DNA from 3 places in the Blastococcus sp. SYSU D01042 genome. Region 2 is predicted to be linked to each of the others. Evidence: riboswitches for the same ligand, from Rfam matches in the RefSeq annotation. Region 2 holds a riboswitch; each other region holds the start of a gene.
What was found. Region 2 has a riboswitch for cyclic di-AMP ahead of ACI79H_RS10820 (aggregation-promoting factor C-terminal-like domain-containing protein). Riboswitches for the same ligand answer to the same signal wherever they lie in the genome.
Positions count from the first base shown of each region.

Region 1: another riboswitch for cyclic di-AMP. It lies ahead of ACI79H_RS05210 (M23 family metallopeptidase); the one in region 2 lies ahead of ACI79H_RS10820 (aggregation-promoting factor C-terminal-like domain-containing protein).
Region 3: another riboswitch for cyclic di-AMP. It lies ahead of ACI79H_RS05780 (NlpC/P60 family protein); the one in region 2 lies ahead of ACI79H_RS10820 (aggregation-promoting factor C-terminal-like domain-containing protein).

Region 1 covers NZ_JBJGZM010000002.1:205,050-209,249, reverse strand. The annotation lists gene ACI79H_RS05220 (maleylpyruvate isomerase N-terminal domain-containing protein) at 1-654, shown strand, start outside; gene ACI79H_RS05215 (TVP38/TMEM64 family protein) at 641-1,300, opposite strand; gene ACI79H_RS05210 (M23 family metallopeptidase) at 1,336-2,622, opposite strand; cyclic di-AMP (ydaO/yuaA leader) riboswitch at 2,634-2,792, opposite strand; tRNA gene ACI79H_RS05205 (tRNA-Ile) at 2,983-3,056, shown strand; gene ACI79H_RS05200 (hypothetical protein) at 3,143-3,703, opposite strand; gene ACI79H_RS05195 (hypothetical protein) at 3,993-4,200, shown strand, end outside.
Region 2 covers NZ_JBJGZM010000004.1:401,367-405,566, reverse strand. The annotation lists gene ACI79H_RS10835 (flavin-containing monooxygenase) at 1-584, shown strand, start outside; gene ACI79H_RS10830 (SDR family NAD(P)-dependent oxidoreductase) at 584-1,432, shown strand; gene ACI79H_RS10825 (class I SAM-dependent methyltransferase) at 1,437-2,087, shown strand; cyclic di-AMP (ydaO/yuaA leader) riboswitch at 2,212-2,363, shown strand; gene ACI79H_RS10820 (aggregation-promoting factor C-terminal-like domain-containing protein) at 2,440-3,261, shown strand; gene ACI79H_RS10815 (glycoside hydrolase family 3 N-terminal domain-containing protein) at 3,376-4,200, opposite strand, start outside.
Region 3 covers NZ_JBJGZM010000002.1:324,460-328,659, reverse strand. The annotation lists gene ACI79H_RS05785 (M48 family metallopeptidase) at 1-1,178, opposite strand, end outside; gene ACI79H_RS05780 (NlpC/P60 family protein) at 1,298-2,347, opposite strand; cyclic di-AMP (ydaO/yuaA leader) riboswitch at 2,442-2,621, opposite strand; gene ACI79H_RS05775 (hypothetical protein) at 2,817-3,131, opposite strand; gene ACI79H_RS05770 (D-alanyl-D-alanine carboxypeptidase family protein) at 3,194-4,200, opposite strand, start outside.

The DNA.
Region 1 (4,200 bases), on a different contig from region 2:
GACGCGGTCAACGCCCGGGTCACCGCGGCGCACGCCGGCGCGACCCGCGAGGAGGTGCTCGCCGCGCTGCACCGCAACCGGGAGGCGACCGCCCGGTACCTGGCCGAGGAGCCGGTCGAGCTGGACACCGCACCGACCGTGTCGGTCGTCGGCCGGCTGCCGCTGCTCAGCGTCGTCCTCGGGCAGGCGTACGAGCTGGCCGTGCACGGGCTGGACCTCGTGTCCTGCGGCGCCGAGCCGCCGCCGCCCGCGGTGCTGCAGTCGGGGCTGGCGGCGCTGGTGGACGTGACCGGTGCGCTGGCCACCTCGTGCGGGATCACCGGCCGGGTGACCCTGGCGACGCCCGACGGCGGCTGGTCGTTCGACGCCGACCCCGACGGCTGGCAGGTGCACGCCGTTCCTGCGGGCACGCACGAGGGGCCCGCCGTCCAGGGCTCGGCCGAGCTGCTGCTCGAGGCGGCGTCCGGCCGGATCAACCCGGTGCCCGCCGCGGCCCGGCGGCAGATCACGGTGCACGACGTCGGCGGCCTGCTCCAGCTCGCGCCGATCGTGCAGAAGGTGCCGGGGATCCCCGGCGGGCCGATCCTCCAGCTGGCCGCCCGCACGGTGGGCGGCGCCGGGGGGCTGCTGGGGCGGCTGCTCAGGAGGGGCTGACGCCCGACCGACGACGTCGGTACCAGAGGACGCCGACGACCACCGCGGCCAGCGGCAGGGCGAGCGCCGCCGTGGCGCCCGAGACCAGCGCCGGCGCGGTCGCCCCCACGCCGACCTGGACGACGGTGCTCGGGAGGATCCCCAGCGCGGTGGCCGCCACGTACGGCAGCAGCCGCATCGCCGTGAGCCCGGCGCCGTAGCTGAGCACGACGAACGGGACCACCGGGAGCAGCCGGCCGACCAGCAGCGGGACGAAGCCGCGGTCGACGAGGAGCCGGTCCAGCCGGGCCAGCCGGGTGCCCGCGAGCCGGGTCACGGCGGTTCGGCCCAGCCCGCGGGCCAGCCCGAAGCTGAGGACGGCGGCCAGGAGCGCGCCGGTCAGCGCCACCAGGAGCCCTGGGAGGAAGCCGACGACCACGCCGAGCAGCACCGAGACGGCGGTGCGCGGCACCGGAGCCATGAGCACCAGCCCGACGCCACCGACGAGCGCAGCCCAGCCCCCCGGGCCCGCGCCGCGCAGCCGGCCCCGGACGAGGTCGACGTCCGGGAGCTCGACGGTCAGGGCGAGGACCACCGCGGCGGCCAGCAGCAGGACCAGCAGCGCCGCACGGAGCCAGGTGGTGTCCGCTCCCCCCGGCGCCCGCACCGCTCCATGATCCGGTACGGGCGCCGATGCGCCGGTCAGCAGCCGCCGAGGGAGATGCCGCGCTGGCTGAGCCACGGCACCGGGTTGGTGCGGTTGGCGTAGAGGCCGCCCTCGTGCACCTCGAAGTGCAGGTGCGGGCCGGTGGACTGCCCGCGGTTGCCGACCTCGGCGATCTGCTCGCCGGAGGCGACGACCTGCCCAGGGCTCACGAAGAACTGGTTCACGTGGCCGTAGAGGGTGATCGTGCCGTCGCGGTGCTGCACCGCGACGGCGAGGCCGAAGCCGCTGGCGGGGCCGGCCTGGAGCACGACGCCGCCCTCGGGAGCGTGCACCGGCGTGCCGATCGGCGCGGCGATGTCGACGCCGGCGTGCAGCGTCCCCCACCGCGAGCCGTAGCAGGAGGTGACCCGGCCCGTGGTCGGGGCGGTGGCCCCGCCGGCCGAGGCGAGGGCGCTGCCCCCGGCACGGCTGGCCGGGCCGGAGGGCACGGCGGTGGTGGTGACGGCGCTCGCGGCAGCGGCGGCCGCCTCGCGGGCCGCCTGCTGGGCCTCCCAGGCCACGGCAGCGTCGCGAGCGCCCTGCATCTCGAGCAGTCGGATCTCCGCTGCCCGCAGCTTCTCGGCCAGCCCGAGCTTCTCCAGCGCGACGGTGTCGAACTCGGCCTGCGCGCCGGCCAGCTGGGCCTCCGCGGCGGCGTGCGCCTCGGCGGCCGCGGCGGAGGCGCGGTCCCGCTCGGCCACGGTGGCCTGGGCATCCCGCTCGGCACGGGCCTGCTGCACCCGCACGATCTCCATGGCGCCCAGCGTCTCCGCCCGCTGTGCCCCGAGGACGTCGAGCGTGGCGGCCTGCTGGAGCAGCTCCGCGGGGCCCTCCGCCTCCAGGAGCAGGTGGATGTCGCCGAAGGACGACTCCTGGCCACCGCCCATGTAGGCCTGCCGCCCGATCTGGGCGACGTCGTCCTCGGCCTCGCCGACCGCCCGCTCCGCCTCCGCGAGGGCGGCGGCGGCGCGCTCGGCCTCCCGGTTGGCGGCGTCGAGCGCGGCCTGCGCGGCCAGCGCGTTCCCGCTCGCCGCCTCGGCCTCGAGGGTCATCCGCTGCAGGTTGTCCTCGGCCTCCTGGACGCGCGCGCCGAGGGCGGCGATCTCCGCGGCGACGGCGTCGTGCGCGGACTGCGCCTCGTCGACCCGCGCGTCGTCCGCGGGGGCTGCCAGCGCGGCCGGCGCGGCGATCAGGGCGGCGGCGAGGACGGCGCCGGTGGCGAGGGAGGTGCGCAGCCGGCGCCTCCGGGGAGTGGTGCTGATGCGGTGGTGCAGGGTCGCCAACGCGACGGTTCTCCGTTCCTCACGTCCGCCTACCGGGTTAGCTGACGGGTTCGGGCCGTTAGGTGCCCTACCTGCCCCACGTCCCCGTGCGCGGGCAGGACTCACCCCAGAACTGCGGTGGGTCCCCGGTCCCCCGGCCATCAGGCCGGCGGGTTCGGCGGGGTCCGGCCGAGGCCCTCGGGTGTCGACGGCGGAGCTCGGCTGGACCGCAGGGAACGCTACAAGCGGATCGCGGCCATGTCACAGCCCGATAACGGTGCCGGCGGTCGCCCGGGGTGAGGACTCGCCGTCGCGACCAGCACGCCTTCGCCGCCGAGGGCGCCGGTGTGATCCGCGCCTCTCTGGCAGGCTGTGAGCTCGGGGGCGGTAGCTCAGCCGGTCAGAGCATGGGACTCATAATCCCTGGGTCGTGGGTTCGAGCCCCACCCGCCCCACTCACCGCTCGCGTCGAAGGTCAGCCACACCTGCGGCTCGTAGAGCTGCACGAAGAGGTCGGCCGGCACCTCGAGGACCTCCGAGCTCATCGGCCCGTCGGGTCCGGCGCACCAGCGACGGACCACGCCGGCGCCCTCGAGGACGAACAGCTGGCCCGCCGATCCCCGCGCCGTGGGCTCGGGGGCCGTGGCCAGGTCGGGTACCTGCGGTACGGCCCCTTCTCCACCCAGCCGGAGGAGGCGGACCACACCGGGGCGGGCCCCGCCTCGGCGACCGTCCCTCCCGCGGCGTCGACCACCAGGGCCTCGACCGCCGTCTCCTCGCACTCCTCGGCGGCGCCGGCCCGGCGGGTGACGACGACGCCGTCGCCGTGGGCCGCGATCTGGTGCCCCTGGCCCGTCGGCCGCGTGACCTCGGTGAGCTCCTCAGTGGGGTCGAACCGGTGGACCGCGGCAGCGCCGTCCTCCTCGGTGAGGATCCACGCCGCGCCGCCGGTGCCGGCGACCACCTGGAGCACCCGGTCGACCTCCGCGGTCGCCGCGAAGTCCGCCGGTGGGGCGGGGACCTCCGTCGCGTCCACGTCGGCGCCGGCCCCGCCGCTGCACGCGGTCAGGAGGGCGAGCACGGCAGCGGGCAGCGCCGGCACGAGCCGGCGTGGTCGTCTGCGGGACGTCGGCCCTCCGCACGTGTGAGTCGGCCGAGTTCCACCGCAAGCCACGGCCTGGACCGACCCGTGATGCAGAACCGCAACGTTGGCCGGCGGGCCGCTGACCGCGGGCTCAACCGGCGATTCCTACCGGCTCCGCACCGCCTGCGACAAGGGCTTCCGACCTCGTCCGGGCAGCACGTCGAGCGGCGCGGGAACACCTTGTCGCCGCCCGAATGCGGCCAGTACCGTCCGCCGCCGACTGGATGTGGACCCCGGAAGGGAAGCAATGACAGGACGACGACGGTCGACCCTGGCGGTGCTCTGCGGCGCCGCGGTGTCGGTGGTGGCCATGGCAGGACCGGCGGTCGCAGCGCCGCCGGACCCGCCGGGTCGCCTCTGCGCGGACGGGAACTGGTTCGCCATCGAGTACTCGGCCTCGTACGAGGGGGCGACGGGCTCGCAGGACGGGACCTACGTGCGCAGGGTCCCGACCA
Region 2 (4,200 bases):
ACGGCGACCTGTTCCGCACCCTGCGCGAGGGGAAGGCGTCGATGGTCACCGACCGGATCGCGACCTTCACCGAGACCGGCATCGAGCTGGCGTCGGGTCAGCACCTCGACGCCGACGTGGTCGTCAGCGCGACCGGTCTGAACCTCCTGGCCATGGGCGGCATGCAGCTGAGCCTCGACGGCGAGCCGGTCGACGTGCCGGAGACGGTCTCCTACAAGGGCATGATGCTCTCGGGCGTCCCGAACTTCTCCATGGTCATCGGCTACACGAACGCCTCCTGGACGCTCAAGGCCGACCTGGTCAGCCGCTACGTCTGCCGGCTGCTTCAGCACATGGACCGGCGTGGGCTCGCCGTCGCCACGCCGCTGGCCCCGCCGGAGGGCGCCGACCTGCCCTTCCTCGACCTGGCCGCGGGCTACGTGCAGCGCAGCATCGCCCAGCTGCCCAAGCAGGGCAGGCGGACGCCGTGGCGGCTGCACCAGAACTACATCAAGGACGTGCGGCTCATGCGTCGCGGCCCGCTCGAGGACGAGGGCATCGCCTTCAGCGCCGCACCGGCCCGGACCGAGCAGGTGGCCGTCTGATGCGCGCCTACGAGTTCGCCGGCGGGACCGCGGTCGTCACCGGTGCCGCCAGCGGCATCGGGGAGGCGCTCGCCGTCCAGCTCGCCGACCGCGGCAGCTCCCTCGTGCTGGTCGACCGCGACGCCGAGCGGCTGGCCGTCGTCGCCGACCGCATCCGCGCAGCTCACCCTCCACTCGAGGTCGACACCTATGTCGTGGACCTCGCCGACGAGGCGGCCACCGACGCGCTGGGGGCGACGCTGGCCGCCGACCACCCGGGGACCACGCTGCTGGTGAACAACGCCGGCGTCGCGCTCGGCGGGCGGTTCGACCAGGTCACCCTGGAGGAGTTCGACTGGGTGCTGGCGATCAACTTCCGCGCGGTGGTGCGGCTGACCGCGGCGTTGCTGCCCACCCTCAAGGCGCACCCCGGGTCGCACCTGGTCAACGTCTCGAGCGTCTTCGGCATCTTCGCCCCGCCCGGGCAGGCCGCCTACGCCGCGAGCAAGTTCGCCGTCCGGGGCTTCAGCGAGTCGCTGCGCCACGAGCTGGCCGAGGACGGGGTCGGGGTGACCGTCGTGCACCCCGGCGGCATCCGGACGCGGATCGCCGAGAGCGCGCGGCTGGGCTCCGGGGTGGACGCCGCGGAGGTCGCCGAGGGCCGCGCCCAGATGGCGAAGCTCCTGCGCATGCCGCCCGAGCAGGCGGCCGCGAAGATCGTCGCGGCGATCGAGGCGCGCCGCCCACGGCTGCTGATCGGGCTGAGCGCCACGGTGCCCGACGTGCTCGTCCGGTTGCGCCCGGGCACCTACTGGCGGTTGGTCGCCCGGGGCATCACCGCCCGCAGGACGGCGGCTGCGCGAGACTGAGGGGGTGCCCGTCCCCGCCGCCTTCATCCGCGCCCACACCCGGGCGGCCCGGCCCTCGCTGGTCCCCGAGCTCCGGTTGCTCGTCGCCTCCGACGTCGTCGCCCTCTGGGAGGCGATGGAGGTCGAGCAGGGCCGCACCGAGCAGGAACCGCCGTTCTGGGCCGCTGCATGGCCGGGCGGGCAGGCGCTGGCCCGCTACGTGCTCGACCACCCGGAGGTCGTCGCGGGACGGACGGTGCTGGACCTCGGGGCGGGCAGCGGGCTGGTCGCGGTGGCGGCGGTGATGGCCGGTGCGCGGCACGTGGTCGCCAGCGAGGTCGACCCGTTCGGCCTGGCCGCCATCCCGGAGAACGCGGCGCTCAACGGCGTCGACGGCATCGAGCCCGCCGGCGACCTGCTGGGGGAGGCGCCGCCCGTCGTCGACGTCGTCCTGGCCGGTGACGTCTGCTACGACCGGACGATGACCGAGCGGGTGCTGCCGTTCCTCGACGCCGCCCGCGCGTCCGGCGCCGAGGTGTTCATCGGCGACCCCGGCCGGCCCTACCTGCCCCACGACCGGCTCGTGGAGGCAGCCGTCCACGACGTCCCGGACACCGAGGGCGACCCCGCCGCGCCGGCCCGCCTCCGCCGGACGACGGTGTGGCGGCTGCCCTGACCTGGGCGGACGCCGGAACGGGACGCGGGTCACGTCAGGAATTCCGGTCCGAGGTTTGTCACGGGGCGATAACGCCGGTTACGTTGGATCGGTCCGGTCGGCGGCACCCCACCCGGGGGAGTCGCGCCGGGCGCCGCCGAATCGCCCTGCGGGCGAGCCGGGGACCCACCGCAGTACTGGGGTGAATCCCGGCCCCGGACCTCCAGTCCGGGGCGGGTAGGGCTGCTTCCCGCCCGAATCCGTCAGCTAACTCGGTAGGCGGCTCACGGAAGAACTGGACAGCTGGCGAGCGCGCCGCCCCTCGGAGGGCGGTCGCTCTGCTGCGCCCTGACACCCGGAGCACACCCTCCCCATGAACCTCCGCACCACCGTGAACGCACGCCTCCGCAACCGTCCGCCGCTGGGTGCCCGCCGGTCCGCCGCCCTCCTCGGCGTGGCGACCGCCGGCGCCGTCATGGTCGGCGTCCTCTCGACCGGTGAGCCCGAGGCCCAGGCCGTCGCGCAGACCGAGTCCATGAGCGTCGCCCAGCAGCTGGGCATCACCACCGACGAGCCGGCCGCGGACGACGCCGTCGCCCCGCTGCAGCAGCTGGCCGCCAGCCGCAGCGCCCGCGACGCCGACCAGACCGCGGCCGAGCTGGCCCAGCTGGCCGCCGAGCAGGCCGAGCACGACCGCCGCGCCGCCGAGGAGGCCGCCCGGATCGCCGCCGAGGAGGCCGCCCGCAAGGCCGCCGAGGAGGCCGCCCGGGCCGCCGAGGCCGCGCGTGCCGCCGAGGCCGCGCGCGCCGCCGAGGCCGCGCGTGCGGCGGAGGCCGCGCGCGCCGCCGCTGCGCCGCGGACCCAGGCGCCCAGCCGGGCCGCGGCCGCTCCCGCTGCGGCGCCGTCGGGCTCCTACCAGAGCTACGCGCTGCAGAAGCTCGGCGGCAACAGCTCCGAGTTCTCCTGCCTCGAGAAGCTCTGGGGCAAGGAGAGCGGCTGGAACCCCAACGCGCAGAACCCGAGCAGCACCGCGTACGGCATCGCCCAGTTCCTGGACAGCACCTGGGCCGGCACGGGGATCGCCAAGACCTCCGACGGCTACCGCCAGATCGACGCCGGGCTCATCTACATCCAGAAGCGGTTCGGCTCGCCGTGCGGCGCCTGGTCGCACTCCCAGGCCAAGGGCTGGTACTGAGCCCCGCAGCTCCACCGCACCACAGCTCCACCCGCACCACTCCACGAGATCTGCACACTCGGGGCCGTCAGGCAGCTGATGGCCCCGAGAGTGCAGATCTCGTGCGTTCCGGGGTCAGTCGAGCAGGCCGGCCTCGGCCTTGGCCAGCAGCGCGGTGCGGACGGCGGCGTCGACGACCGCGCCGAACGCCGGGTCCTCCTCGCTGCGGTCCAGCACCGCGTCCAGCATCGCGGGGTAGGTGTCCGGGGCGACGGTGAGCACGAGGGTGCCGCCGGCGGCCAGGAAGCGCACCGCACGCTCGCCGACCGGCACGCTCCGCACCGCGGCGGCGTTGCCGAGGTCGTCGGAGATCACCGGGCCGGCGAACCCGAGCGTGCCGCGCAGCAGCTCCCCGACGACCACCGGCGAGAACGCCGCCTGCTGCGCGGGGTCGATGAGGTCGTAGGTCGCCGACGACATCATGACCATCGGCCGGGCGGTCGTGGCCCGCAGGGTCGCCGCGAAGGCGCCCACCTGGTCGTCGCCTCCGGTGGTGACCGCGTCGACGACGTCCGCGGTGTCGTCGGTGTTGCCGCGCACCCGGCCCAGCCCCGGGAAGTGCTTGAGGGTCGGCGTGACGCCGGCCGCGGCCAGCCCGTCGGCGATCGTGCTCGCCGCGGGCGCCACCTCCGCGCCGGTGGCCCCGTACTGCCGGTCGAAGTACCCGATCGGCCCGTTGGTGCTCTCCGTGCCGGCCGGGACGACGTCGACCACCGGGGCCAGGTTCAGGTTCACTCCGGCGCTGCTCAGCTGCCCGCCCAGGTCGGCGGCCAGCGCGGCCAGCTGGTCCGGCGGCAGGTCGCCCTGCTCGGTCGCGGGCGGCAGCCGGTCGAAGCCGGCGCCCTTGAGGGACTGCACGCTCCCGCCCTCCTGGTCGACGGCGATCCACAGCTCCGGGCC
Region 3 (4,200 bases), on a different contig from region 2:
GCCGGCGGGCTCGGGTCGGACAGGTTGGTGCCGGCCAGCCCCCGCTGCATCGCGACGAAGGCCTCCGGGTCGCGGGTCAGGTCCAGGGCGTGCACGTCGGCCCGGGCCTCGACCTGGCGCGAGACCAGGTTCTGCACCGGGGTGGCCACCAGCGTGCCGACCGCGACCAGCAGCAGGGCCAGCGGCACCACGGCCGGGTCGCCGGGGCCCTGCGCCCCGGCCCGCCGCAGCAGCCGGGGCGAGGTGAGCGCCCAGCCGAGCAGGGCGACCCCGCCCGCGCCGCCGAGGGCACCCAGCAGCGTCCCGGTGAGGACGTCGTCGGTGGCCACGTGCCCGAGCTCGTGGGCGGCGATGGCCTCGATCTGCTCGTCGGGGAGCCGGTCGAGGACCGTGTCGTAGACGACGATGCGCCGGGTCGACCCGAAGCCGGACACGTAGGCGTTGAGCGCCGTCGTCCGGCGGGAGGCGTCGGACACCAGCACGTCCTGCACCGGGGTGCCGTTCTCCTCGGCCAGCGCCAGCAGGTCGGTGCGCAGCTGCCCGGGCGGCATCGGCTCGAAGGAGTTGAACGCGGGCTCGATGAGCACCGGCCACAGGAAGGAGCCGACGACGACCAGCACGGTCGCCCCCGCCGCGGCCAGCGCCCACCACGCGCGTGGCGCCCGGCGGGCGAGCCAGACGAGGACCAGCAGGCCGAGCGCGGTCAGCGCCGCGTCGATCGCCGTCGACACCACGACGTCGCGGGCCCACAGGCCCCAGCTCCGCGTGGACAGCCCGTAGCGGTGGCGCACCACCTCGCCGTAGGCCGACAGCGGCAGCGTGGCCACCCGGCCGACGACCGCGAGGGCAAGGACGCCCAGCAGCACCTGCCCGGCCCAGCGGCCGCCCAGCGGCGCGCCGGCGGTCCGGACCAGCTGTGCCCCCAGCCGGGTGAGCCCCAGCACCGCCGAGACGGCGAGCCCCAGCAGCAGCGAGGCCAGCGAGGCCGGCCGGAGAGCGGCGGCGAAGGCCTCGGCCCGGCTGACCTGCTCGGCGGACAGCCCGGCGGTCGGGTCCGCGGGGGTGGCGCCGCCCGGGGGCTCCGGCAGCACGTCCCACGGCGTGGTGACGGCGACGACCACGGCGAAGGCGGTGAGCAGGACCACCGCGACCAGCAGGGCCGCGCGGCGCGGCGTCACAGGTGCTCCACGCCGCCGATCCTAGGGGCGGGGTCCGGGGCCCCCCGGGGCCGCCGACGGCGAGGGCCGGTGACCTCCGCCCAGGAGGTCACCGGCCCTCGGTCGGTGGGCGGTGCGCGTCAGCCGGCGATGCGGCGGGCGCTGTTGTAGCTGCCCATCGAGTCCACGCTGGCGACCTTGACCGGCTGGCTCGACGTCGACGCGTGCACCATCTGGCCGTTGCCGATGTACATGCCGACGTGGCTGACCGGGCTGTAGAAGAAGATCAGGTCGCCCGGCTGCAGCTCGCCCCGCGAGACCGGCGTGCCCATCTGCGACTGGCTGCGGCTGGAGTGCGGCAGCGAGACGCCGGCGGCGGCGTAGGCGTAGGACGTGAGGCCCGAGCAGTCGAAGGCGTCGGGACCACCGGCGCCCCAGACGTAGCGGTCACCCACCTGCGCGAGGGCGGTGTCGACGGCGATCTGCGCGGCACCGCTGGGCGCGGGGGCACCGCTGGGAGCGGCGGCAGCGGGCGCCGGGGCGGTGCGCTCGGCACGCGAGGCCCGGACCGGCTGCTCGTCCTCCGCGCGCTCGAGGGCAGCCCGCTGGGCGGCGTCGAGGGCGTCGTACTGCCGCTGGTAGTCCGCGATCCTGCCCTCGAGGTCGCGCTGCTGCGCCTCGATGTCCGCGACGCCCCGCTCGGCCCGCTCGCGGGCCTCGCGCGCCTCGGTGCGGGTGTCCTCCGCGCGGGTCGAGGCCTCGGCGACCTCGCTGACCGCGGCGTTGGTGCGCCCGGCGATCGCGTCGAGGGTGCCGAGCTGGGAGACGAACTCGTCGGCCGAGTCGCTGGTCAGCAGCACGTCGAGCTGGGTGAGCGAGCTGCCGCCGCTGGTGTAGGCGGTGCGGGCCAGCTGCCGGATGCGCCCGTCGAGGGCGGCGCGCTGCTGCTGGGCCTCGAAGGCGGCCTGCTCGGCGCCGTCGACGGCGGCCTGCTGGCGCTGGAGCTCGACCTTCGCCTCGTTGAGCTGCTCGCTGACGATCTCCAGCTGCCGGCTGGCGTCGGCGACCATCTGCGCGGCCTCGGCGGTGCTGGTGGCCGTGCCGGGCTCGGCGGAGGCCGTGCCGGGGACCATCGTGAAGGTCAGCGCGGTGGTCGCACCGATCAGCAGGCCGGCCCGGAGGCGGCCCACCCGGCGGACGGGGCCGGCCGGGGTGTCGGGACGGAACGGTGCGAGGGCATGCGGGGGTAGGGCGTGAGGGGTCGCCACGAGCGGCGGCTCTCCGTTTCTTCCTCGTCACCGCCTACCGAGTTAGCTGACGGGTTCGGGCGGGGAAGACTGGCCCTATCCCCTGCTCACCGGCGAACCGGCCCTGCAGGGGAACTCACCCCAGGACTGCGGTGGGTCCCCGGTTCACCTCGGACGTCCCTGCGGACGCCGTGCGGCGATTCGGCGGTGCCCGGCCGAGGCCGTCCCTCGGGGGACGACGACCACCCGGTCGGACGCGACGACCCTACGTTCGTGATGTTGCCGTGACAAACCGGGGCAGCAGGTAAACCTGTGACGAGAATCGCTCCGCGCACCGCGCGCCTCCCGACCATCGGCGCTGCGTAGGGGTAGAAGCACCCTCCGCAGTCATCCCGGCCACGTGACGCGGTCCTCAGCCGGTGCGCCGGCCGGGTGCCCCGCCACCGTCGGCCCCGGGACGGCCGCGGTGCCGCAGCGGGGGCACCAGGCCGTACTCCGCCAGTGCGCGGACCGCCCGGCGCTCGACCTCGTCGAACTCCACCACCACACCCGGTGGCGGCACGACGACGTCCTCGGCCGCGGGGGCGGCCGGACGCGGACGACCGGTCATCGGCACGACGACCGGGTCGACCCCTTCCCAGCCGGGCGGGGCGCCGAGCAGGACGGTGACGACGCAGTCGCCGCAGCCGGTGCCGCGGACGGTGCAGGTGTCGCAGTCGATGAGCATGTCTCTCCTCCGTGAGTCATCCGCACGGTAGGAACGGCCACCGACAATTCCGCGGGCGGCGGTCAGGTGCCGGCGTACTCCCAGTGCCACGGCTCCTCGCGCCCGTTGCCGGGGTCGGCCCACGTGGGGTGCAGGAAACCGAACCGGCCGGCGTTGGCGACCATCCACGCGTACTGCGGCGTCCCGAAGGTCTCGATGCCGCCGCAGAGGTCCACCGCGAGCCCCCACCCGTGGTTGCTCGTGCCCGGGACGGCGGCCAGCGCCGGCTTCTCGCCGTAGAGCTCCACCTGCCCGGCGTAGGTGCGGTAGGAGTCGGTGATGCACAGCGGCCCGCCGAAGGCGGCCGCGTACGCCCCCGACATCGCGCGGTAGGCCGCGGCGGCGTCGCAGCGCAGCGTGTGCCCGCCCGTCCCGAGCGCGCACATGGCGCTGGGCGGGATGAGGCCGTTGGGGTAGCCGCCCCACTGCCGCGCGCCGTCGTAGCTGGGCGGGTAGACGGTGTTGCCGCACTCCACCCGCAGCGCGCCCGCGGCCGGCCCCGGCGCCGCGACCGGCGGGCGCCGGCCGAGGACCGGCCGGCCGACACCGAGCACCTGTTCGGCGGGCAGCGTGCGGACGACGACGGCGCCCGCGCGAGCGTCGGCCGCGAGCATGGTGCGCGCGTCCAGGGCCAGGCCGACGTGGCCGAGCCCCGCCTCCGGCGTCCCCAGGAAGACCAGGTCCCCGGGCAGCACGTCGGCGGGGGCGACCGGCGTCGTGACGGCGAACAGCTCCGCCTGCTCCCCCGGCAGCGGGATGCCGGCCCGCCCGTAGACCGCCTGCACGAGCGAGCCGCACCCCCAGGACTCGGGTCCCGCCGTCCCGGGCGCGTAGGGCAGCCCCAGCGCCTCCATGGCGGCGCTGACCGCCGCCAGCGTCTCCGCGGGCAGCACGAGCAGCGACGAGGGCCGGCCCGGCAGCTGCGCTGCGCCGCGCTGGGCGCCGCCACCGGCCGCCCCCACCGGCACCAGGCGCTCGGGCAGGCCCGCCGCCGGGTCGCCCAGCGCGGCTGCCGGCGGGGCGACCACGC